Prochlorococcus marinus str. MIT 0919: one gene and its partner. The protein of the gene in region 1 interacts with the protein of each later gene in a pairwise test. Links are inferred from orthologs where the notes say so. Each region holds a gene or a part of one and is shown on either strand. Other genes may lie near its edges.

Region 1 (11,537 bases):
CAATCAAGCCTGGTTTCCCAGCTGCCACAACTAATAAATCTGCTTGTGTAGTTATCTCAGGGAGGTCAACCGTATATGAATTAGCAAGAGTAACAGTTGCATTAGCCGCTTGAAGCATTAGCCCCATGGGTTTTCCAACAAGAATGCTTCGGCCAATTACAACAGCCTTTGCTCCCTTTAATCTAATTTGATTTTTAGCTAGTAAAGCCATTACCCCTGCAGGAGTGCATGATCTTGGACCTAGCTCACCTTTAATTAATCGTCCTAAATTAATTGTATGAAGACCATCAGCATCCTTTTCAGGATCAATATGCTTTAGAAGTTCCTCTGAATTCAAATGAGAAGGAAGAGGGAGTTGCAACAAAATGCCGTCAACGTGGACATTATTATTCAATTTCCTAATTTGCTGAACAATTTCTTCTGCAGAAGTATTTGCTTTAAAATGGCAACCAAAACTCTTTACTCCAACTCTTTTACAAGCTTTTTCTTTATTAGATACATATATTCCACTAGCAGGATCATCTCCGACTCTTATCACCGCCAAACCAGGAGGTCGCCCTGACTCATTAATACCATCAGTTATTGCCTGGTTGATTCTTAGCTCAATTTCATTGGCTAATTTCTTTCCATCTAGTTTATTGACCATTGTATAGAGCTAATGTAAGAGAAAGCATGCTTTTCATTAATAGCTAGGGTTATGTTCAGTATCAAAGAGCTTTGGCAAAAATTCTACGCATAAAAAGCTTTTGGCGAGGCTTAATAGATAGTCAGTCGCCAAGAAGGTCAGTAAGTCACTGGGCTTTGGCTGACAGAGTGGTTCTTTTGATGGTCTGTGTTTTAATAGCAATTGTTTCCAGTTACAAACTATTAGCTGTTCCTGACGTAAAGCCCGGTGACCTAGCTTTATTTGATGCAAATGCCCCTGAGAATGCCTTAGTAGTTGATAGTGCTGCACTTGAACAGCAAAAAACTGATTTAATATCTAGAACATCAGTCCAAATAATTGATGCAAAAGAATCTAAAAAAATCGAAGGAATATTAATTAAAAAACTTGATTATTTAGAGAAAGTAGCATTGAGCAATGACTCTTTTCCTATAGGACCTGTTAATCTAACTCCAAAAGAAAGGACCTGGTTATTAAATCAATCAAACAAAGAAAGAGTTAAGTGGAGTGAAGAAATTATTTCATCATCTAGAAAGATGCTTAAACAAGGTCTTATAAAAACTATTGCATATGACCAAATATTTAATGCAGCTAAATATAATCTAAATCCAAGTAATCAACAAGATAATTCATCAATAAATTTAGCTGCAAAAATAATTGCAACAAGCTTCTATGGGAATACCAACCTCCGTCATGATCCTGCAAGAAGCCAGCAATTGCTTGAGGAATTAATAACAAAGCAAAGCATACCCAAAATAGAAGTTAAGAAAGGGGATCTTATTACTAGAAAAGGAGAAGAAATAACATCAAAAGGTTATGCCGTACTAGATTACTTTGGTCTTATAAAAAGAAGTCCTCGACCTTTTGAATGGATTTGCAGCTTTAGCGAAGCAATTGCAAGCTGTTTAGTATTACTAATGTTGATGAAAAAAGATAAGCCTTCCTTAAAATCTAAGCATGGCTTACTTGCACTTGGATTACTTCTTATTGTCCAGGTAAGTAAAGACTGGTTTGGTGCAGCAATAAGTCCATTGCAAATTCTCATGCCTCCAATGCTACTGCTATCTCAAGGCATTGGTACAACTTCCGCTTTGGGGTGGCTAGGCATTGCAAGTCTTTTGTGGCCAGTTCCCGTAAGTGGAATTGGAGAAGGAAGGCTAATTATCGCTGTTATTGCTTCTGCTTTTGTAGCTCTTTTAGGAGGGCGCATGAGAAGCAGAGCTCAACTATTACAAGTAGTAGTTTTCTTTCCTTTTGGTGCCCTATTAAGCCAATGGGTTTTATTAAGAACGCAAATATCTTCTTCAGGAAGTGCTTGGAGAAGACTTTCACCTAATTCAGAAACTCTCATTACAGAGGCTCTGGTTTTAGGGGCAATGCTTATGTTTACTGTCTTATTAATACCGATTATTGAAAATGCATTTGGATTATTAACAAGAGCGAGATTGATGGAAATTTCAGATCAAGAAAGGCCTCTTTTGAGAAGGCTGTCCAAAGAAGCTCCTGGGACCTTTGAACATACTCTTACTATTTGTGGTTTAGCCGAGGAAGGTGCACGGATTATAGAAGCAGATGTTGATCTAATAAGAACAGGGGCTCTTTACCATGATATTGGCAAACTACATGCACCAGAATGGTTTATAGAAAATCAAGGGGATGGTGTCAACCCTCATGAGGCATTGCAAAACCCTTTTAAGAGTGCCGAAATACTGCAAGCTCATGTTGATGAAGGAATAAAGCTTGCGAGAAAGCACAGGCTTCCTAGTCCCATAGCAGATTTCATCCCAGAGCATCAAGGGACTCTAAAGATGGGATATTTCCTTCATAAAGCAAAAGAGTTGGATCCTTCGACGCGGGAATCCAGTTTTAGGTACAAAGGTCCAATACCACAGTCAAAGGAAACTGCCATACTTATGCTTGCTGATGGTTGTGAAGCTGCCTTAAGAGCCTTAGGGCCCAAAAGTACTGATGAAGAAGCCAGTAAAACCATTAGGAAAATAATTAATTCCAGGAAACTTGATGGGCAGCTTTTAGATAGTGGTCTTTCAAAATCTGAAATTGAATTAGTTATACGAGCTTTTGTAAGTGTTTGGAAACGGATGAGACATAGAAGGATTCAGTATCCTATGAGTTCTTTCAAAACAGCATATCCAGCCTAAATTTTACAAATAAATTATGAAAATATTCAAAAAGTAAAACTAGAGTATTTGATTATAAAGATCAATGCTATAAACGAATTCTCTTCGTTTTTCTATGCGCAGGTCTACACCAATAAATAAGAGCCATTAAATTAAGGGCTGATATTAAAGATGCAATTATACTTAAATCAGAAAAGTATTTCTCACTTTGGATCAAAAAAATTGCATGGCTAGTACAACCTATAATTGTCATCGACAAAGCAACTATTGCTAAAATTACTCCCCAACGCCTTTCAGCCAGAAGTCCAGAACAGGCTACTATTCCAACAACAGCCGAAGGCCAATGGATGCCTGCTGAAAAACTTATATTTCCTACTCTAAAACTTGGGTTATAAAAACTCACAACAAATGCAAAAAAGATTATCGCCCCTATATTTGAGAATAATCCTAGCCAGGTAAGGAACCAATAACCTCTTAAACTAGCTCTCATTAAAAGGACTTATATTAATTACTAAAAAATAGCTCTTAAATTGAGAATGGCATTAATTTTGGCAAATGATTGATACGAAGTTAATAAATTATAACTGCTACAACTTTTGCTTATAAGAAGCAGAACTTACACTTTGAACCTTCTCACGAAAAGATTGGTAACGGTCATTGCGAGTATTTACCTTCAAAGCTGAATAGATACGATTTGCACCTAAAGAATGAACTACTTCATGACAGGCCTTTACACATTGAAAAACCTCCTCCCAATCTCCCTCTATTGCAGTTCCATTTGGCCCTAGTTCGTAATCAAGACCTTTTTCCTCAATTATTTCTTTACAAGCTGCTATGTATGGAGAAAGTGAATCTCCTACTCCTAATGGCAGGAGGCACAAATCAATACTTACCCACATCGAAAGAACCTTTCGTACTATCCAATTTCTAAGAAAAAGCTCCTAAACAGTCAAGAGTATCTAATTGTTCTCCATGATCCATTAGATGTTTTTACCTCTATACCAAAAATAGAATTGCTATTTCCTTCAGCAAATCCTTGAGCAGAAACCCAATTCCTAGCTGCTCCTTCAGCTGCATCCATTGATTCATAAGGGGTATCTAGAACGGGATGAGGGAGCCCATCAAATCCAACAAGCCTATAGATGGATGTTTGCATAATCATAATTATGTTCGATTACCTAACCGTCACTCAAAAAGCTTATACCCTATTTGTTCAAAAACCAAACGGATTTTAAAGATTTGCTTTCACTACATCATATTGAGGATGAATAGAATTCTTTGCTTCTGAGGAAACAAGTCTATTAAGCGCATTAACATAAGCTTGTGCAGCTGCAACTACAACGTCCGTATCAGCTGAATGTCCTGAGAAAATTTTCCCTTTTTTCCTTAACCTTATTGTAACCTCCCCCAATGCATCTATACCTTCAGTTACTGACTTCACAGAAAATTCTATAAGCTCATTATTTTCCCCTGACAAGCTTGCTAGAGCTTTGCAAACAGCATCAACTGGACCTGTACCTATAGCAGAGGTAGTCTTATCAGTTCCATCTTGATCAGCAAGGGTGACAGTTGCAGTTGGTTTTAAAGCTGTTCCACAACTAACTTGAACTAACTTCACTTGAAATCTACTTTCAGGTTGCATAACTTGTTCACTGACTATTGCTTCAAGGTCCCTATCTGTAATCTCCCTTTTACGATCTGCCAAATCCTTGAACCTTGCAAAAGCTTCATTTAAATCTTCTCTTGTCAAGTCATATCCCAACTCTTCCAACCTGGCTCTAACAGCACTCCGCCCACTTAATTTACCAAGTGAGATTCTATTATCTGCAAGCCCAACAGTGCGAGCATCAATTATTTCATAAGTAAGACGATTCTTTAGCACTCCATCTTGGTGAATACCAGATTCATGAGCAAAAGCATTAGTCCCAACAATGGCCTTGTTTGGTTGAACTACCATTCCAGTTAAATTCGAAACCAAGCGAGAGGTTTTTGTTATTTCCTCAGTTCGAACAGCGGTAAGAGGCGTAGGGCTTTCAGGATCTCTACCAAAGAATGGATTGTAGTAGCTTCTCCTTACATGCAACGCCATAACTAATTCTTCTAATGCAGCATTCCCTGCTCTTTCGCCTATTCCATTAATGGTGCATTCCATCTGCCTAGCACCTTTCTTTACTGCTTCAAGAAAATTTGCGACTGCAAGACCTAAATCATTGTGACCATGAACTGATAGGACAGCCTCGTCAATATTACTTACATTATTATTTATTCCTTTAATCAGGTCTCCAAATTCTGCAGGTGTTGTATAGCCAACTGTATCTGGAATATTTATAGTCCCTGCACCAGCAGAAATTGCTTTAAAAATAACTTCGTAAAGGAATTCAGGATCACTCCTAGCTGCATCCTCACATGAGAATTCCACATCATCTGCGAAAGTTCTTGCATAGGAAACCATCTCAGGGACTATATCCAGTACATCTGAACGTTGCTTCTTGAGTTTATGTTCTAGATGAATATCACTAGTTGCAATGAAAGTATGAATCCTTTTATTAGGTGCGGGGGCGAGAGACTCACCGCAAGCTTTTATATCTGCTTTAGATGCCCTAGCCAAACCACAAATAATAGGTCCATCTTCTCCTCCTACTTGCTCAGCTATCCTTTGAACGGCAGTAAAGTCGCCTTGACTGGCATATGGGAAGCCGGCTTCAATTACATCAACACCCAATCTTGCCAGTTGATGAGCTATAGCAAGTTTCTCCTCTAAATTCAAACTGGCACCAGGGGACTGCTCACCATCTCTTAAGGTGGTATCAAAAATAAGAACTCTTCCTGGATCTTTGGCCATGAAATGAAAATGACCTTATTTAATTCCAATAATACTTTTATTCTAACTAGATGATAACCATTCTAAATTATACAAATAGGTTTTAAGCAATTGATTAAAGGGAACCTGGCTCTAATACTTCATGCACACCTTCCCTATGTAAGGTCTGCAGAACCAGGTTCTTTAGAGGAAGACTGGTACTTTCAGGCTCTAATGGAATGCTATTTACCTTTACTAGAGGTAATAGAAAAATCCTTTTACAACAAAAATGAAAATCCTAAGCTAACAATATCCCTTTCCCCAACACTGCTTTCCTTGCTCGACGACCAAGATCTAAAAAATCGCTTCCCTGAGTGGATAAAACTTAGATTAAAAATTTTAAGAACAAACGCCCAAGCACAAAATCAAGCAGGGGAACATCTAATAAAGGTTATAAACAATCAATTAGATAATTGGCTTAAATGCCAGGGAGAATTAATTAAAAGATTTATTGAGCTAGAAAGATTAAATGCTATTGATATTCTTACGTGCGCAGCAACACACGGATACCTACCAATTCTAAGAGAAAATACAGAGACTGTAAGAGGACAACTTAAAACCGCAGTCAGAGAACATGCGCGTTTTTTTGGGAAAATGCCCCAAGGCATTTGGCTTCCTGAATGTGCATATTATGAAGGCCTTGACAATTTATTACGCGAAGCAGGACTTCGTTATTCAGTATTAGATGGGCATGGAGTACTCCATGCAAAACCAAGGCCAAGATATGGAGTTTATGCACCAATCTGTACTAAAAATGGAATCGCATTCTTTGGACGCGATAGTGACTCAACACTTCCGGTTTGGTCGGCAAAAGAAGGTTATCCAGGGAACCAAAGATATCGTGAATTCCATAGAGACATAGGGTGGGATTTGCCTTTAGAACAATTAAACGAATTTGGCATTCAAGATCCCAGACCTCTTGGCTTAAAACTTCACAAAGTTAGCGTGCATTCAACCCTGGAAGACAAGAAGTTGTATGAACCAATAGATGCTTTAAAACAAATAAAAGAAGATGCAAAAGACTATCTGAATGGAAGGAAGAATCAACTATTGAAAATAAACAAGGAAACTAATGTAAATGCATTATTAGTGGCACCATTCGATGCTGAACTTTTTGGCCATTGGTGGTTTGAAGGCCCATTATTTATAGGAGAGCTTTTCAAGCAAGCAGCCAAACAAAATGTCAGATTTACAACTTTAAAGGAATTTCTAGTAAAAAACTCAGTTTTACAATTATGTGAGCCATGTCCATCTAGCTGGGGACAAGGAGGCTTTCATAAATATTGGCTTAATGAAAGTAATGATTGGGTTGTAAACGAATGGAGCAAAGCTGGCAAAGCAATGGTAAACATTTGCTCAAAGGGTGTTTCAAGCAAATTTGATTTAAGGTTGCTGCAACAAGCTGCTCGCGAACTACTTCTTGCGCAATCTTCTGATTGGAGCTTTATTCTAAGAGCAGGTACAACAACAGAGCTTGCAAAAGAAAGGATTCATAGACATTTAAGTAGATTTTGGGAGTTAATAGAGTGCATAGAAACTGAAAAGGTTATAGAGGAATCAGATATTCTAAAACTAGAAAAAGAAGACTCTATTTTCCCCTTAATTCAAGCAAATGATTGGTGTTGACTTTCAAAAATTCAAGTTATTTTCTCAACAAGCCAAGCATTCCTAATTTAACTCTTAAAGGTGAAATGAAATATAATCTCACCATAACAACTACTAACCTGGGTAGGCGAAGAGTATTAGCTAAAAACCCTGACCAATCTTCTTTTGGTAATTTAAAAAATGATGCAAAAAAACTTCGCAAAAGATCTTCATCAAAACTCATTAGGCGTTGCAAACCGAATTGGTAAAGTCGATGTCTTAATACAAGATCACGGGACCAAAGCACATTCCAACCCCTCTTGGCTAAATTTGCTGAATCCAATTCAGGCTTAATTGAAATAGCTCTAGAAAGCTCATCCGCCAAAGCTGGTCCTCTCCTTAAAAGGGCTCCCACCATATAGCCCGAAGCCGGGTGAACCATGCTTGCAGAACCACCAAAACCCAATAGGGGCTGATTAAGAAAAGGCAATGATAAGTTCATGGGGAATAAGCAATGTTCCTCATGAATAGTTTCTTCAATTACTATTCCTCGATGAGAAAGTCTTAACAGCAATCTTTCTTTCAATTTAGTCCAAGAAATAGGGGGGAAATAGGCTAAAGATGTTTCCTCTACAAAGTAAATTCCTTCACCAAAGTCCATTGCATATAAAAACGAAGGTGGCTCTTTTAAATCATTTTTAGTTAAATGATCAGGGCGAAAATCCATGAGCACGAATTGATTATCTTCTACTGGTGGAGAACTAAATCTTCCTACAACTCCATAAGCTGCTTGTTGAGCAACTTGCCCTTGATCTGGTCTTTTTATAAAAGGACTTCTATGGCCACTTGCATCTATAACTACTCTTGCTCTATAAATTTTGCCTGAAGTACAAATAACTTCAGTTATCAGATCCCTATACCGAATATTTTCTGCAGTTTCAATAATCCAATTAAGGCCAGAACATTTTTCTAAAAGCTTTGATTGAAAAAGTGACTGATCGAATAATCCATAATCGAAATTATGTACAACTGGTTTTTTCCCATCTTTGCTAACTCCATCACCAAAATAGCTAACAGTATTTTTCCAGCGACTCCCAAGTAATGAGGCCATATCTAGAGCTTCTAGTTCTTCTGCCCAGATCCCATAAGTATTAGTCCATGGTTTTTCTGGCGAGTGAGATGCAAGTGCACTTACCTTCAAACCTTTCTGAACTAGCTCAGAAGCAATGGAAAGGGCTGCAGGCCCAGCCCCCATAACCAAAACATCTGAACAATCTCTCAATTTTTTTCTACTGATGTAATGTCATCGGCCGCACATTCAGATTCTGAAAGTGAATCTTCGCCTTGCTCTTGGATCGATTGTTGAGGTGGAACTAGAACAACTTCAGCAAGGTGATCTCCAGTATCAAGGCGCTGAAGTCTAACCCCTGTTGCAGCTCTGGATTGTTGGGAAATTTTATCAGCACTAGTTCTTACAATGACACCTTTTTCAGTAACTAAAAGCAACTCTTCCCCTTCTCCCAAGACTTTCAATCCAACTAAGGAATCACTCTGCTTTCTAAATTTCATTGCCCTCAAGCCCATTCCTGCACGTTTTTGAAGCCTAAATTGCGTAACAGGCACTCGCTTCCCTAAACCATCAGCAGATGCGACCAAAACCCAAGGACCATTGGAAATACTTTCTTCTTCTAGATCTACTTCTGAATCTTCACCATCACTTCCAGCAATTCTATCGGCCAACTCTCTTGGCAAGACATCCATACTTACTAATGAATCCCCATCCCTTAAATTCATTGATCTAACCCCCCTAGCTGTTCTTCCTAAAGGCCTTAATTCATTATTATCCAACCGAAAATGAATCGTCATAGCTGCTTTTGAACCAATCAAAACACTATCCCCAGAAGCTGCCAACCTCACCCATGTCAACGCATCTCCTTCTTCAAGACTTATGGCTATCAATCCATTTGCCCTGATTTTACTAAAAGCTGAAACTGACGTTCTTTTAATATATCCCCCTTTTGTAAGCATTAAGAGATGATTATCATCATCAAAAGAGGATACAGAGAGTAATGAGGTAATAGCTTCTTCTCTTGGGATAGGCAATAACTGAACTACTGGGGTTCCCTTAGCAGATCGACTTGATTGTGGAACTCTATAAGCAGGCAAAGTATATGCAACTCCTCTATCACTAAAGAGGAGAAGATTATCATGGTCATTACAACTAATAAACAGCTTAACTTCTTCTTCTCCTTGACTTCTAGTACCAGATTTACCTCTAGTTCCTCGACTAGTAGCTTCAAACTCATTTACAGGCATTCTTTTTAAATAACCTGTTTCAGTTAATAGAACAACAGAACGTTCATTAGCAATAAGATCAATATCTTCTATACCTCCACCTAAATCTAGAATCTCAGTTCTTCTTGGTGTATTGTATTTTTCTTTTAGTTTAGATAATTCATCTTCAATAATATCAAAAACTCTTGATTTATTAGCCAAAATATCTTTAAAGTCAGCTATTTTTACAAGAAGATCTTGATGTTCTAAGCGTATTTTATCTGCTTCTAATGCAGTAAGTCTCCTTAACTGCATCTGTAGGATTGCGTCTGCCTGCACATCAGTTAAACCATGTAATTCCTGAAGCTGACTCTTTGCTACTGAAGTGTCAGAGGCTGCTCTAATTAGAGCAATTATTGGATCTAATTGATCTAAAGCCAATAATAAACCAAGTAAGAGGTGGTTCCTTTCCTCAGCTTTTCTCAATAAATAATTTGTTCTCCTTTGAATAGTTTCTACTCTAAAGTCAAGGAAAACTTGCAACATCTTCAAGATAGACAATGTGACAGGTTCACCATTAACAAGGGCCAGCATATTGGCACTAAAATTTGACTGAAGAGGAGTAAGCTTGAAAAGATTATTTAAAACTACTTGAGGGTATGAATCTCTCCTGAGCTCAACAACAATACGCATTCCATCTCTATCACTTTCGTCTCTTATATCGGAAATACCTTCCAACTTCTTATCGTTAACCATATCAGCAATTCTTTCAATTAAGGCTGCTTTATTTGTCTGATAAGGCAATTGAGTGATGATCACCGCATCTCTATCAGGGCGACCTGGAAGTTCTATTGTTTCTATATCAGCAACTCCTCTCATCGTTATAGATCCTCGTCCGTTTAAATAAGTTTCCTTGATTCCATTCCTTCCAAGAATTTGCCCTCCTGTAGGGAAGTCAGGGCCTTGAATGATTTTAAAAATTTCTTTCTCCGTTATTTCAGGGTTCGAGATTAAAGCCATTAAGCCATTAATCAACTCGCCAAGATTATGAGGTGGAATATTAGTTGCCATACCAACCGCTATCCCAGAAGACCCATTTAATAGAAGCTGTGGTACTCGAGCAGGTAAAACAGTTGGTTCCTGCTGTGAACCATCAAAATTATCTATAAAATCAACAGTTTCTGACTCTATATCTTCAAGAAGACTATCTTGAGTAAGTGATTGAAGTCTAGATTCTGTATACCTCATTGCTGCAGGCGGGTCATTATCTATAGAACCAAAATTTCCATGTCCATCAACCAAAGGCATTCTCATAGAGAAGTCCTGAGCCATTCTTACTAATGCGTCGTAAACAGCAGTATCTCCATGGGGATGATACTTACCTAAAACTTCACCTACTACACGAGCACATTTTCTATAAGGTCTCTCACTAGTTAACCCCAATTCATACATTGCATAAAGAATTCTTCTATGCACTGGCTTGAGGCCATCTCTTGCATCAGGCAAAGCCCTGCCAACAATTACGCTCATCGCATATTCCAAATAGGAACGCGACATTTCATTGCGCAGATCTGTCTGGATTATCCGATCTTCGAATTCGCCAGGAACACCGCTATTGGGTTCCGAAGAATCAGCCATGAAGGAGTGTTCTACCAAGCTTTAGGTTATCTCGAAACAAGATCAATTGACAGAGATACGTGCTTAAAAGCACTATGAAAGACCAAAAAAGGGGCTTAGAGAGGAAATTATTTTAAAAATTGTTGATGCACTCACAAACCTTGGGTAAGCAATCCGTTTTAGATAAAAATGGTCCTAATTAAAAAACATCTGTTATTAACAACCAAAATCTTAATTACCCTAATCGTTTGGTAACTTGTCCAAAATTTATTAAATTCTGATTTGAATATTCAACTCGGCCACTCAAAGTTTGTTCGTCGAGCATTTGGTATCGACGAAATAGCCCTTGTACCAGGAGGAAGAACTGTTGATCCTGATATAACTGATACCTCTTTAAATA
Region 2 (11,223 bases), 560 kb from region 1 along the record:
AGAAGCATAAAAGACTTCTAAAGCTCTAATGATTCTGGGATAATCAGAGACTGATATGGATTTTGCACTAATTGGATCACAGTGTTTTAGAAGTTGATGGCATTCTTTCTGTCCAAGTTCCTTAAGTTGTTTTCTAAAACTTAATTGGGCAGGAATTGCTGGGGGACATAATCCCCTAGTGATTGCTTTTAGATACAAACCGCTTCCTCCTACTAGTAATCCTATTTGCTTTTTTTTGAGACCCCTCTCAATGCTTTTCATGGCAATGCTTTTGAATTCATGCATGGTGATTTGTTGATTTGGGGGTTGTAAATCAATCAAAAAATGCCTGATTTTTTGTTGTTGTGCTTTTGTTGGTTTTGCTGTTCCTATGTCCATATCCATATAAATCTGGCGAGAGTCAATATTGTGGATTTCCAGATCAAGTTTTTGAGCAATTTCAATGCCTAGTTCTGTTTTTCCACTTGCTGTAGGGCCTATCAGAGCAATTATTAGAGGTTTAGATCGTGACATAAATTTTTTAATGCTTTTATAGAAACTTTTTAAGAGCCTTTTTTCAATGCCAGTGTTAAATTTAGTTTGACAGGTATAGGTTTTTAATAGATGAGGTTTTTAATAACAACCTTTCCTGGGAACCTTTTATTCGAATGAGTGAAGATTCCAAGATTAATAAAGTTCAAGCTGCTTATGGCGCTGAGCAAATACAAGTTCTAGAAGGACTAGAACCTGTAAGAAAAAGACCAGGTATGTATATAGGCTCTACCGGGCCAAGAGGTTTGCATCATCTTGTTTATGAAGTTGTAGATAACGCTGTAGACGAAGCACTTGCTGGACATTGTGATGAAATATTGGTTGTTCTTTCTGATGATGGTGCAGCATCTGTCACTGATAATGGCAGGGGTATACCTACCGATATTCATCCGAGGACCGGCAAGAGTGCTTTGGAGACCGTATTAACTGTTTTGCATGCAGGAGGCAAGTTTGGCAGTGGAGGTTATAAGGTCTCTGGAGGGCTACATGGAGTAGGTGTTTCAGTTGTAAATGCTTTGAGCGAATGGGTTGAAGTAACTGTTCGTAGGCAAAATAAAATCTATCAGCAGAGATTTGAGAGGGGTGCGCCTATTGGTTCACTTAGCTCTAAATCACAAACTAACTCTGATAAAGGATTGACGGGTACTACTGTTTGTTTTAAACCTGATAGTCAAATCTTTACTAGTGGCATTAGTTTTGAATATGCAACGCTTTCATCAAGGTTAAGAGAATTAGCTTATTTAAATGGAGGTGTTCGAATTATTTTTCGTGATGAAAGAAAAACAGCTGTAACACTCGAGGGTAACCCTTATGAGGAAGTTTATTTTTATCAAGGTGGTATTAAAGAGTATGTTTCGTATATAAATTCAGAAAAAGATGCTTTACATCCAGAGATAATTTATGTCAATTCAGAAAAAGATGGAGTTCAAGTAGAAGCTGCTTTGCAATGGTGTGTAGATGCCTATTCGGATAGCATTCTTGGTTTTGCAAACAATATTCGCACTGTTGATGGTGGAACTCATATAGAAGGTTTGAAAACAGTTTTAACTCGTACGCTTAATTCTTTTGCTAAGAAAAGAGGAAAGCGTAAAGAGGGCGATTCAAATTTAGCCGGAGAAAATATACGTGAAGGATTAACTGTTGTGCTTTCTGTTAAAGTTCCAGAACCTGAATTTGAAGGGCAGACTAAAACTAAATTAGGAAATACAGAAGTACGAGGAATTGTAGATACTCTTGTTGGCGAGTCTTTAAGTCAATATTTAGAATTTAACCCTTCAGTTATTGATTTAATTTTAGAGAAAGCAATTCAAGCATTTAATGCTGCAGAGGCAGCTAGAAGAGCTAGAGAGCTAGTTCGCAGAAAAAGTGTTTTAGAGAGTTCTACTCTTCCTGGGAAATTGGCAGATTGCAGCTCTCGAGATCCTGCAGAGTCAGAGATTTATATTGTTGAGGGTGATTCGGCTGGAGGTTCTGCTAAGCAAGGCAGAGATAGAAAATTTCAAGCAATTCTTCCATTGAGAGGTAAAATTCTAAATATTGAGAAAACAGATGACTCGAAGATTTATAAAAATACTGAGATTCAGGCATTAATTACTGCCTTAGGCTTAGGGATCAAAGGAGAGGAGTTTTCTTCCAAAAACCTTAGATATCATCGTGTTGTGATTATGACCGATGCTGATGTTGATGGTGCACATATCCGTACGCTTTTACTTACTTTTTTCTATCGTTATCAAAAAGAATTAGTTGAGGGTGGATATATTTATATTGCGTGCCCACCTTTGTATAAGGTTGAGAGAGGCAAGACCCATAAGTATTGTTATAACGAATCAGATTTAAAGAAAACAATTCAAGGGTTTGGAGAAAAGGCAAATTATACAATTCAGAGATTTAAAGGTCTTGGTGAAATGATGCCAAAGCAATTATGGGAAACAACTATGGATCCTTCTAAAAGGATGATGAAAAAAGTTGAAATAGAAGATGCGCTTGAAGCAGACAGAATTTTTACAATACTTATGGGGGATAAGGTTGCGCCAAGACGGCATTTTATTGAGACTCATAGTGTTGAGCTTGACCTCACTTCTTTAGATATTTAATAGTCTTGGTCACTTTTTTTATGCGCTGGAGTTGGGTTTTATTATTCTTTGGTCTTTTAGGGCCTTTAGACTTGCCTGCCGGTGGGCTTACTTATAAAAACCCTGGCATTCTTCAATTAGAACTTTCAAGAAGAAAGTATGCAGGTACAAATTGTTATTTAAGAACTTCGCCCAACTTGGAATCTTCGGTGTTGACCTTGTTGCCAATAGGCACTCCTTTAAGGATTATTAGTAGTTGGCAGGATTTTGATCGAAAACAATGGTTATTAGTACAAAGTGCATCACTGCCTTTAGCAAAATCTTCTTCAAAGCCCTATCGTGGTTGGGTTAATGTCTGACTTAATTGAAGTTCTGTTGGCTGTCTTTTTAGTTTCTTCAGGTTCAATAATTGGTTCTTTAATTAGATTTAAAATTACTACGCAATTGAAAGAATTCCATGTCCCGAGATTTATACCAATCTTCTTTGTAAATTGCCTGGCTAGCTTTTTCCTTGGTTTAATTATTTCTTTTGAGAAAAATAGTTCCACTAATTTTTTAAATGAAAAGTTTTTACTCTTTATAATTGTAGGTTTACTAGGCAGCCTAAGTACTTTTTCATCTTTTATATGGGAAATTTTCTTCAATATTAGGAAGAAATATTGGTTTAAAACTTTTTTTATTACTGCCGTATCAATTTTTGGAGGGTTATTGTTTGCATTTGCAGGTTATAAATTGGGTAATGCTTAAGAAGGATTTATTGACTTTAGAGAAAGTTTTATGGGTCGGAATGGGTGCTTTCCCAGGAGGGTTGGCTCGTTGGTTAATTGGCAATGATTTTGCTGTGAATATCTTTGGAACCGCACTTTTAGGCTTGTTGATGGGTCTAGACCTCACTCCTAGAGTTCAATTATTTCTCATTTTTGGTTTTTGCGGTGCTTTTACTACTTTTAGTGGATGGATGGTAGAGGTCTTAGAGTTGTTGGAAATGGGAATGTATCTCAGAAGCTTTGCATATGTTTTTCTCTTGCTAATCGTTTCATTGTCATCAATATGTGGTGGTTTTTTGCTGGGAAGAAGAATTAAGGGATCAATCGCACCCTGATAGACATTAAGATGTTTGTGCCCTATTTATGCGTCAATGAATGAGGCAATCGGGGCATCTGCACAGGCTCCTTCTCCTTTTAAAGGATCGCAATTAGCTGATGTTGTAGCTGGGCAGCTGGAAGCAATGCTGTCAGCAGGCAATTATGACGGGGTCAAGACTTTGCTTGAACCTGTTCAGCCCGTAGATATTGCGGAAGCCATTGGAAGCTTGCCATTAATTTTGCAGGCATTGGCTTTTAGGTTGCTGGCTAAAAATGAAGCTATAGAAGTTTATGAATATTTAGATCCAGCAGTTCAACAAAGCTTGCTTGATCGGTTGCGCTCAGGCGAAGTTTTGGAATTAGTTGAAAGAATGTCTCCGGATGATCGAGTAAGACTTTTTGATGAATTGCCCGCCAAGGTTGTTAGAAGGTTATTAGCTGAACTAAGCCCAGAAGAAAGAAGTGTTACTGCGCAAATGCTTGGGTATCAACCTGAGACTGCTGGCAGATTAATGACAAATGAATTTATTGACCTTAAGGAATTTCATAGTGCGGCTCAGGCTTTAACAATTGTTAGACGACAGGCTCCTTTTACAGAAACAATTTATAGCCTTTATGTCACAGACCGCGAAAGACATTTGACTGGAATACTTTCTTTGCGAGATTTAGTGACTGCAGACCCAGAGTCTCTGATAGGAGATGTGATGACTAAAGATGTGGTTAATGTAAGAACTGATACTGATCAAGAGGAAGTAGCAAGAGCCATTCAAAGATATGATTTTTTAGCTTTGCCTGTTGTTGATCTTGAGAAGAGATTGGTAGGAATAGTTACAGTCGATGATGTCATAGATGTTATTGAGCAAGAAGCGACAAGGGATCTATATGCGGCTGGGGCAGTTCAGGCAGGCGATGAAGATGATTATTTCCAAAGCAATCTTTTTGTTGTTGCTAGAAGAAGAGTTGTTTGGCTTTTTGTTTTGGTTTTGGCCAACGGATTGACAACAAAAGTGATTGCAATGAATGACGATGTTTTAAAGCAAGTAGTTTTATTAGCAGCTTTTATTCCTTTATTAATTGGAACAGGAGGTAACGTTGGCGCGCAAAGTTCCACGGTTGTTATTCGAGGATTAAGTACCCAGCGCATTCAAAATTTAGGTCTCTGGAGATCTGTCCTTAGAGAAGCCTTCGCAGGCGCTTTATTAGGCTTATTGATGCTTTTGTTTGTTGTTCCTTTTGCTTGGTGGCAAGGTGAAGGGCCTTTGGTTGGTGCTGCAGTTGGCATTAGTTTGTTGGCGATTACAACTTTGGCGGCAACTGCTGGTGCAGCATTGCCTTTGATATTTGATCGAATGGGCCTTGACCCTGCACTTATGTCAGCTCCTTTTATCACTACTGCAACAGATGTTGCGGGCGTTTTTATTTACTTGAGAACTGCTTCTTGGCTGTTGACTCATATTCATACTTAGGCGACTTCTAGGCATTAATACTTAAAAAATTATAAATCCGTTTGGAAAATAGCTTCTTCACACTTCTTAATGATATGCTTTACAAAACTCAATAGAGTATTGATGACAGATCAAGCGCTCTCTTCAAGAAAGGTCTTGAAAGATTCAAAGTCTCAGTCATGTTCAGATAGTGATCTAGTTCGCTCTTATTTAAGAGATATCGGACGAGTACCTCTTTTATCTACAGACCAAGAGATAACTTTGGGTAGGCAAGTCCAAGAGTTGGTCACAATAGAAAATGTTGAAAAGGAATTGCAACTGCGTAATGGGTGCAAACCTTCTCGACAAGAGTTGGCTCAATCAGTTGATCTTACTCTTACTGTTTTAAATAGGAAATTAAGGCTTGGTGAAAAAGCTAAAGAAAGAATGGTTTCAGCAAACTTGCGTTTAGTTGTAAGTATTGCCAAGAAATATACGAAAAGGAATATGGAACTTTTAGATTTAATTCAAGAAGGCACTATTGGTTTAGTGAGAGGTGTTGAAAAATTTGATCCTGCTAGGGGATATAAGTTTTCTACGTATGCATATTGGTGGATCAGGCAAGGAATTACTAGGGCAATTGCAGAAAAAAGCAGATCTATTCGATTGCCTATTCATATAACCGAGATGCTAAATAAGTTGAAAAAAGGACAACGAGAATTGAGTCAAGAATTGTCGAGAACCCCTTCCATGAAAGAGCTATCAGATTATGTGGATCTCCCACTTCAGGAAGTAAAAGATTTGATGTGCCGAGCAAGTCAACCACTAAGCCTAGAAATGAAAGTTGGAAATGCTGAGGATTCTGTATTACTTGATTTGCTTTCAAGTGACAATGATTTACCTCAGCAAAATATTGAGATGGATTGCATGAAGGGCGATTTAGAAACACTTTTAGGGAAATTACCAGAATTGCAAAATACAGTTTTAAGAATGAGATATGGCATAGATGGAGAGGAACCAATGAGTCTTACTGGAATTGGCCGAGTACTTGGTATTAGTCGTGATCGAGTACGGAAACTTCAGCGAGATGCTTTGAAAGGCTTACGAAGTAATGGTGAATTCGTAGAAGCTTATGTGGCTTGTTGAATTATTTTGCCTAAAAACCCATTGACTTTTTCAGGCGCTTCATCGTGAGGACAGTGCCCTGCACCTTTAATTATCTCTAAAGATCTTATGCATTTAATAGAAGCAAGCCATTGTCTAGCTTCTGAAAGAGCTTCCCATGGATCACTATCTCCCCAAATTAAGTCGACTGGTACATTTAGATTTTTCATTAAATCCGGTGCTAGGTGATCATTGAAAATATTTACGAAGCCGTGAAATGCTTCCGCTGCTCCTTCACGTTGAGTTGGTGAATATATTAAGTTGATTAATTCCTTATCTAAATGTTGACCACTTGGGTAGGCTTGTTTGAGTATTTTTTCTATAAAATTTGGATTTGCTGCATTCTGAAATAGACTTTTACTAAGCCATTTTTTTCTAATTATATTTTTCAAGAAGGGTCTTATTAATTGTACAACTTTAGTTTGTTGAGAGAGTCTTTTGTCATCCATTGTTCTTTGCGCACAATTAATTAGAATTACACCTTTACAACTGCCTTGGAGGCTTCTTGCTGCTCTTAGAGCTACAACGCCTCCAATGGAATTACCAATGAAAATAACAGGTTTTTTAATTACTAACCTGCAAAATTCTGATACTTGTAATCCCCAATTATCAAAATTATATAAAAAACCTTTAGTAAAACTTTTCTCTCCGGGAAGTATTGCTATGGGTTGACTACTGTCCCCAAAACCAATTAAGTCTAATGAGTATGATGGAGTTATGTTTCCTAGAAATATTTGATTTTTTCTCCAATGTTCTTTAGATGCTCCAAAACCATGAATCAGAACAGTAACAACAGATGATCTTGGATTATAACCTTCGACTTTCCAGCTAACATTTAACTCATTCCATTGCCAACAATGAATGTTATTCTTAGTCAAGAGAAATACCTGGATCAATTTTTAAATAATGATAAGCAAATAAATGCAATTCGTATTAGTTTGCTTACATGGTTTCAAGATAATGGACGTCATTCAATACCTTGGAAGTTAACAGCAGAAGGAACTGTACCAACTCCTAATGAATGTTTACCTGTATATCCTATTTGGGTTGCAGAAGTAATGCTTCAACAGACTCAATTAAAAGTTGCTTTGCCTTATTGGGAAAGATGGATGTTAGCTTTCCCATCAATTGATGATTTGGTAGTTGCAGATGAGAGTGAGACTTTGCTTGTTTGGCAGGGTTTAGGTTATTACTCCCGTGTAAGAAGATTGCATACTTCTTCTAAAATGCTTTTTTCTATGATTGGACCATCTCGATCAACAGATTCATCAAGATGGCCAGATGATTTAAATACTTGGACTTCTTTGCCTGGTATAGGTCGAAGCACAGCAGGCAGTATTATTTCTTCTGCATTCAATCTGCCTACTGCCATTTTAGATGCAAATGTTAAAAGAATTTTGGTGCGTTTAATAGGTACTTCTATACCACCGGAAAGAAATTCAGCAAGATTATGGGACTGTGCTGTTGCATTATTAGACCCTCATAGACCAAGAGATTTTAATCAGGCTTTAATGGATTTAGGTTCAACTGTTTGCACTAATCACAAGCCAATTTGTATACAGTGCCCTTTGAAAGATTATTGTGTTGCTTATAGTTTAAATGAACCAACCAAGTTCCCTGCAAAACTTTCTGTATTTTCTGTGTCTAAATTTGTAATTGGTATTGGATTGATTCTGAATGAATCTAACGAAGTCCTTATTGATAAGAGATTGGATCATGTGAAAATGGGTGGAATGTGGGAATTCCCCGGTGGAAAACAAGAAAAAGGTGAAGCGATAGAAACAACTATTTCAAGAGAATTGTTAGAAGAATTAGGTGTTGTTGTGAACGTGGAAAAGCAGTTAATTGCTTTTGAACATTTATATTCACATCAAAAATTAAACTTTATTGTTCATTTATGTAGCTTAGTGTCTGGAGTTCCGAAACCTCTATCCAGTCAAGAAGTCAGATGGGTTAAAATTCAAGAATTATCTAAATATCCTTTCCCAAAAGCAAACTTGCGAATCATTGCTGCTCTCAAAACATATTTGCTTTTATGAAAGAGAATAAAAAAGATATTATGTGAGCATCTGAATGGCAAAAGTTATTTGCACAGGTGAAGCATTGGTTGACCGTTTGGGACCTTGTGGCCAAGACAATGCTTTTGAAAATCAATTTGAGGATTGCTTGGGAGGTGCTCCGGCGAATGTTGCAGCAGGGTTGGGAAGATTAGGTGTGAAAACAGCTTTTGTTGGTTGCCTTGGTGAAGATCGCATTGGAGAGCAGTTCCAAAAATTGTTTGTTACTAGAGGGGTAGACATTTCTGGTTTGCAGCTTCATTCAAGACATACTAGTCGAGTTGTTCTTGTTCAAAGAGATTCGTCTGGGGAAAGAAGTTTTGGTGGTTTTATAGGAGGTTTTGAAAATAGTTTTGCTGATCAAAGTTTAGATTTAAATTCTTTGAAGAAAACATTCCCAGAAATTGCAATAGAAGCCAATTGGTTGTTGACTGGAACAATCTCATTGGCAACACTTAACTCAAGAAATGCAATCTTCTGGATGACCAAATATGCTAAAAATCATAATCTAAAAGTAGCAATTGATTTAAATTGGCGTCCCACTTTTTGGGATAAGACATTTCATTCAAATTCACTTCCAAGCAAACAAATTAAATTATTAATTAGAAGATTTTTAGAAAATGCAGCATTTTTAAAACTTGCTGATGAAGAAGCAATTGCTTTTTTTAATACCAATAATCCAGCAGAAATTTCTGAATTACTTTCTTTAAAGCCTTCAGTTATAGTAACAGATGGTGCTAAAACAATTCATTGGTTTTTGAATGGATATTTAGGCAGTTTAAAGCCATTTTCTCCTGAAGTAATTGTAGATACAACAGGAGCTGGAGATGCTTTTACAGCTGGTTTACTTTCGCAACTTGTAAATTCTTCCTTTGACGAAAATACTTATACTGATTGTGAAAATGCAGTGAAGTTTGCTGCGGCATGTGGAGCTTTGGTATGTGGGGGTTTAGGTGCAATTGAACCTCAACCCACTTCTAATCAAGTAGAAAACTTTCTATCTGCTCAATAAGGAGAAAAAAGTTTTATTAATCTCTTGTTATCTTGGGTATAAGTCAAGTTCACATGCCAAGCATCCTCAAGATCAATCTTTAAACGTGAAGGCCATTCAATAACCATAAGTGCTTTGAGATCTTTTGCTTCTTCTTCTTCTTGAATAAATAATTCGTTTGCAGAATCTGCACTGTCTAATCTATATAGGTCTAAATGAATAAGCGCTCTTTTTCCTTTTAAGTAATGTTGAGATAAAGGAAAAGTAGGACTCGTAATTGGTTCCAAGATCTGAAGACCTTTCGCAATTCCCTTTACTAGGCTTGTTTTCCCAGACCCTAGTGGCCCCTCAAGCAACAGTATTTTGGAGCTTTGGATCTTTTGACTTAGTATTTCGCCAAATGCAATTGTTGCCTCAAGATTATTTAGAAGCCACCCTGATTGGTTAGATTGCCAGACGATTGACTCAGGAACTTTGATATTTTTGAAGATGTTCCTTTGCAAATTTTTAATTAATTCCTAATCATGATCGCAGCATCTGCCTCAACGCAACAATTTGATAAAAAAGCTGATTATGAAATTTCAGATTTAGAACTTGCTGCATTTGGCCGTAAAGAACTTGATATAGCTGAAAAGGAAATGCCAGGTTTAATGTCCCTGAGAGCAAAGTATTCAAAAGAGCAACCTTTAAAAGGTGCACGAATTGCAGGAAGTCTTCATATGACTATTCAAACAGCAGTATTGATTGAAACTTTAGTGGCTTTGGGAGCTGAGGTGAGATGGGCTTCATGCAATATTTTTTCTACCCAAGATCATGCAGCAGCAGCCATAGCAAGCACGGGCATACCTGTTTTTGCGAAGAAAGGTGAAACTTTAGATGAGTATTGGGCTTATACCCATCGAATACTTGAATGGAACTCTAATGATGGGCCTAATATGATTTTGGACGATGGTGGCGATGCTACTGGGTTGGTAATTCTGGGCAGTAAAGCTGAGAAAGATAAAAGCGTTCTTGATGCTCCCTGCAATGAGGAAGAGATTGCTTTATATGCCTCTATTCGCAAAAAGCTTTCCCAGGATTCCACTTTTTATTCTCGTATTAAATCTTCGATTCAAGGAGTTACAGAAGAGACAACAACAGGTGTGGCTCGGTTATATCAGATGCAGAAGAATGGGGACTTGCCTTTCCCAGCAATTAATGTGAATGATTCTGTGACGAAGAGCAAATTTGATAATCTTTACGGATGTAGAGAATCGTTAGTAGATGGTATTAAACGAGCCACTGATGTAATGGTTGCAGGGAAAGTGGCATTAGTAATGGGTTATGGAGATGTTGGCAAGGGCTCAGCTCAATCTTTAAGAGGCTTAGGAGCAACAGTGATGATTGCTGAGATCGATCCTATTTGCGCTTTGCAGGCAGCGATGGAGGGATATCGTGTAGTACGACTGGATGATGTTGTCGAAAATGTAGATATTTTTGTTACTGCGACAGGTAACTTTAATGTCATCACTCACCAGCATTTAATTCGCATGAAAGATGAAGCAATTGTATGTAATATTGGTCATTTTGATAATGAAATTGATGTTGCTTCTTTAAAGTCTTATCAATGGGAAAACATAAAGCCTCAGGTAGACCATATAACTTTACCAAGTGGTAATAAGATTATTCTTTTAGCTGAAGGTAGATTGGTTAACCTAGGATGTGCTACAGGACACCCTAGCTTTGTGATGAGTAACTCGTTTACTAACCAAGTCTTGGCGCAGATAGAGTTATATACAAAAGCTCATAAATATACTAATCAAGTCTACATTTTACCAAAATATTTAGATGAAATGGTTGCAAGATTCCATTTGGAAAAAATTGGCGCAAAGTTGACAGATCTTACTCAAGAGCAAGCAA

The links.
Region 2: the proteins of gyrA (region 1) and gyrB interact in binary tests that used the Escherichia coli proteins (3 or more experiments, as listed by UniProt). The link is inferred for Prochlorococcus marinus str. MIT 0919 from one-to-one orthologs.

What each region holds. Positions count from the first base shown.
Region 1 is NZ_CP114779.1:508,010-519,546, forward strand. The notes cover bases 8,325-11,537. They hold gyrA (DNA gyrase subunit A), read right to left. Parts: upstream 11,159-11,537; coding sequence 8,525-11,158; downstream 8,325-8,524. Other genes in these bases: crtL (lycopene beta cyclase), read right to left, coding at 8,325-8,528; O5635_RS02860 (GuaB3 family IMP dehydrogenase-related protein), read left to right, coding at 11,420-11,537. In the rest of the region: bifunctional methylenetetrahydrofolate dehydrogenase/methenyltetrahydrofolate cyclohydrolase FolD, read right to left, coding at 1-646; O5635_RS02820 (HDIG domain-containing metalloprotein), read left to right, coding at 718-2,823; O5635_RS02825 (hypothetical protein), read right to left, coding at 2,891-3,292; O5635_RS02830 (MTH1187 family thiamine-binding protein), read right to left, coding at 3,390-3,701; O5635_RS02835 (hypothetical protein), read right to left, coding at 3,752-3,958; O5635_RS02840 (2-isopropylmalate synthase), read right to left, coding at 4,034-5,644; O5635_RS02845 (glycoside hydrolase family 57 protein), read left to right, coding at 5,735-7,288; more of crtL, read right to left, coding at 7,305-8,324. UniProt on the Escherichia coli protein: A type II topoisomerase that negatively supercoils closed circular double-stranded (ds) DNA in an ATP-dependent manner to maintain chromosomes in an underwound state.
Region 2 is NZ_CP114779.1:1,073,092-1,084,314, reverse strand. Bases 237-3,135 are described here. They hold gyrB (DNA topoisomerase (ATP-hydrolyzing) subunit B), read left to right. Parts: upstream 237-647; coding sequence 648-2,624; downstream 2,625-3,135. Other genes in these bases: O5635_RS06060 (fluoride efflux transporter FluC), read left to right, coding at 2,955-3,135; O5635_RS06065 (SH3 domain-containing protein), read left to right, coding at 2,645-2,962; miaA (tRNA (adenosine(37)-N6)-dimethylallyltransferase MiaA), read right to left, coding at 237-513. Also shown: more of miaA, read right to left, coding at 1-236; more of O5635_RS06060, read left to right, coding at 3,136-3,350; O5635_RS06055 (fluoride efflux transporter FluC), read left to right, coding at 3,343-3,705; mgtE (magnesium transporter), read left to right, coding at 3,742-5,154; O5635_RS06045 (RpoD/SigA family RNA polymerase sigma factor), read left to right, coding at 5,257-6,258; O5635_RS06040 (alpha/beta fold hydrolase), read right to left, coding at 6,243-7,154; 8-oxo-dGTP diphosphatase MutT, read left to right, coding at 7,134-8,315; O5635_RS06030 (carbohydrate kinase family protein), read left to right, coding at 8,350-9,345; tRNA (adenosine(37)-N6)-threonylcarbamoyltransferase complex ATPase subunit type 1 TsaE, read right to left, coding at 9,339-9,827; ahcY (adenosylhomocysteinase), read left to right, coding at 9,849-11,223. UniProt on the Escherichia coli protein: DNA gyrase negatively supercoils closed circular double-stranded DNA in an ATP-dependent manner to maintain chromosomes in an underwound state.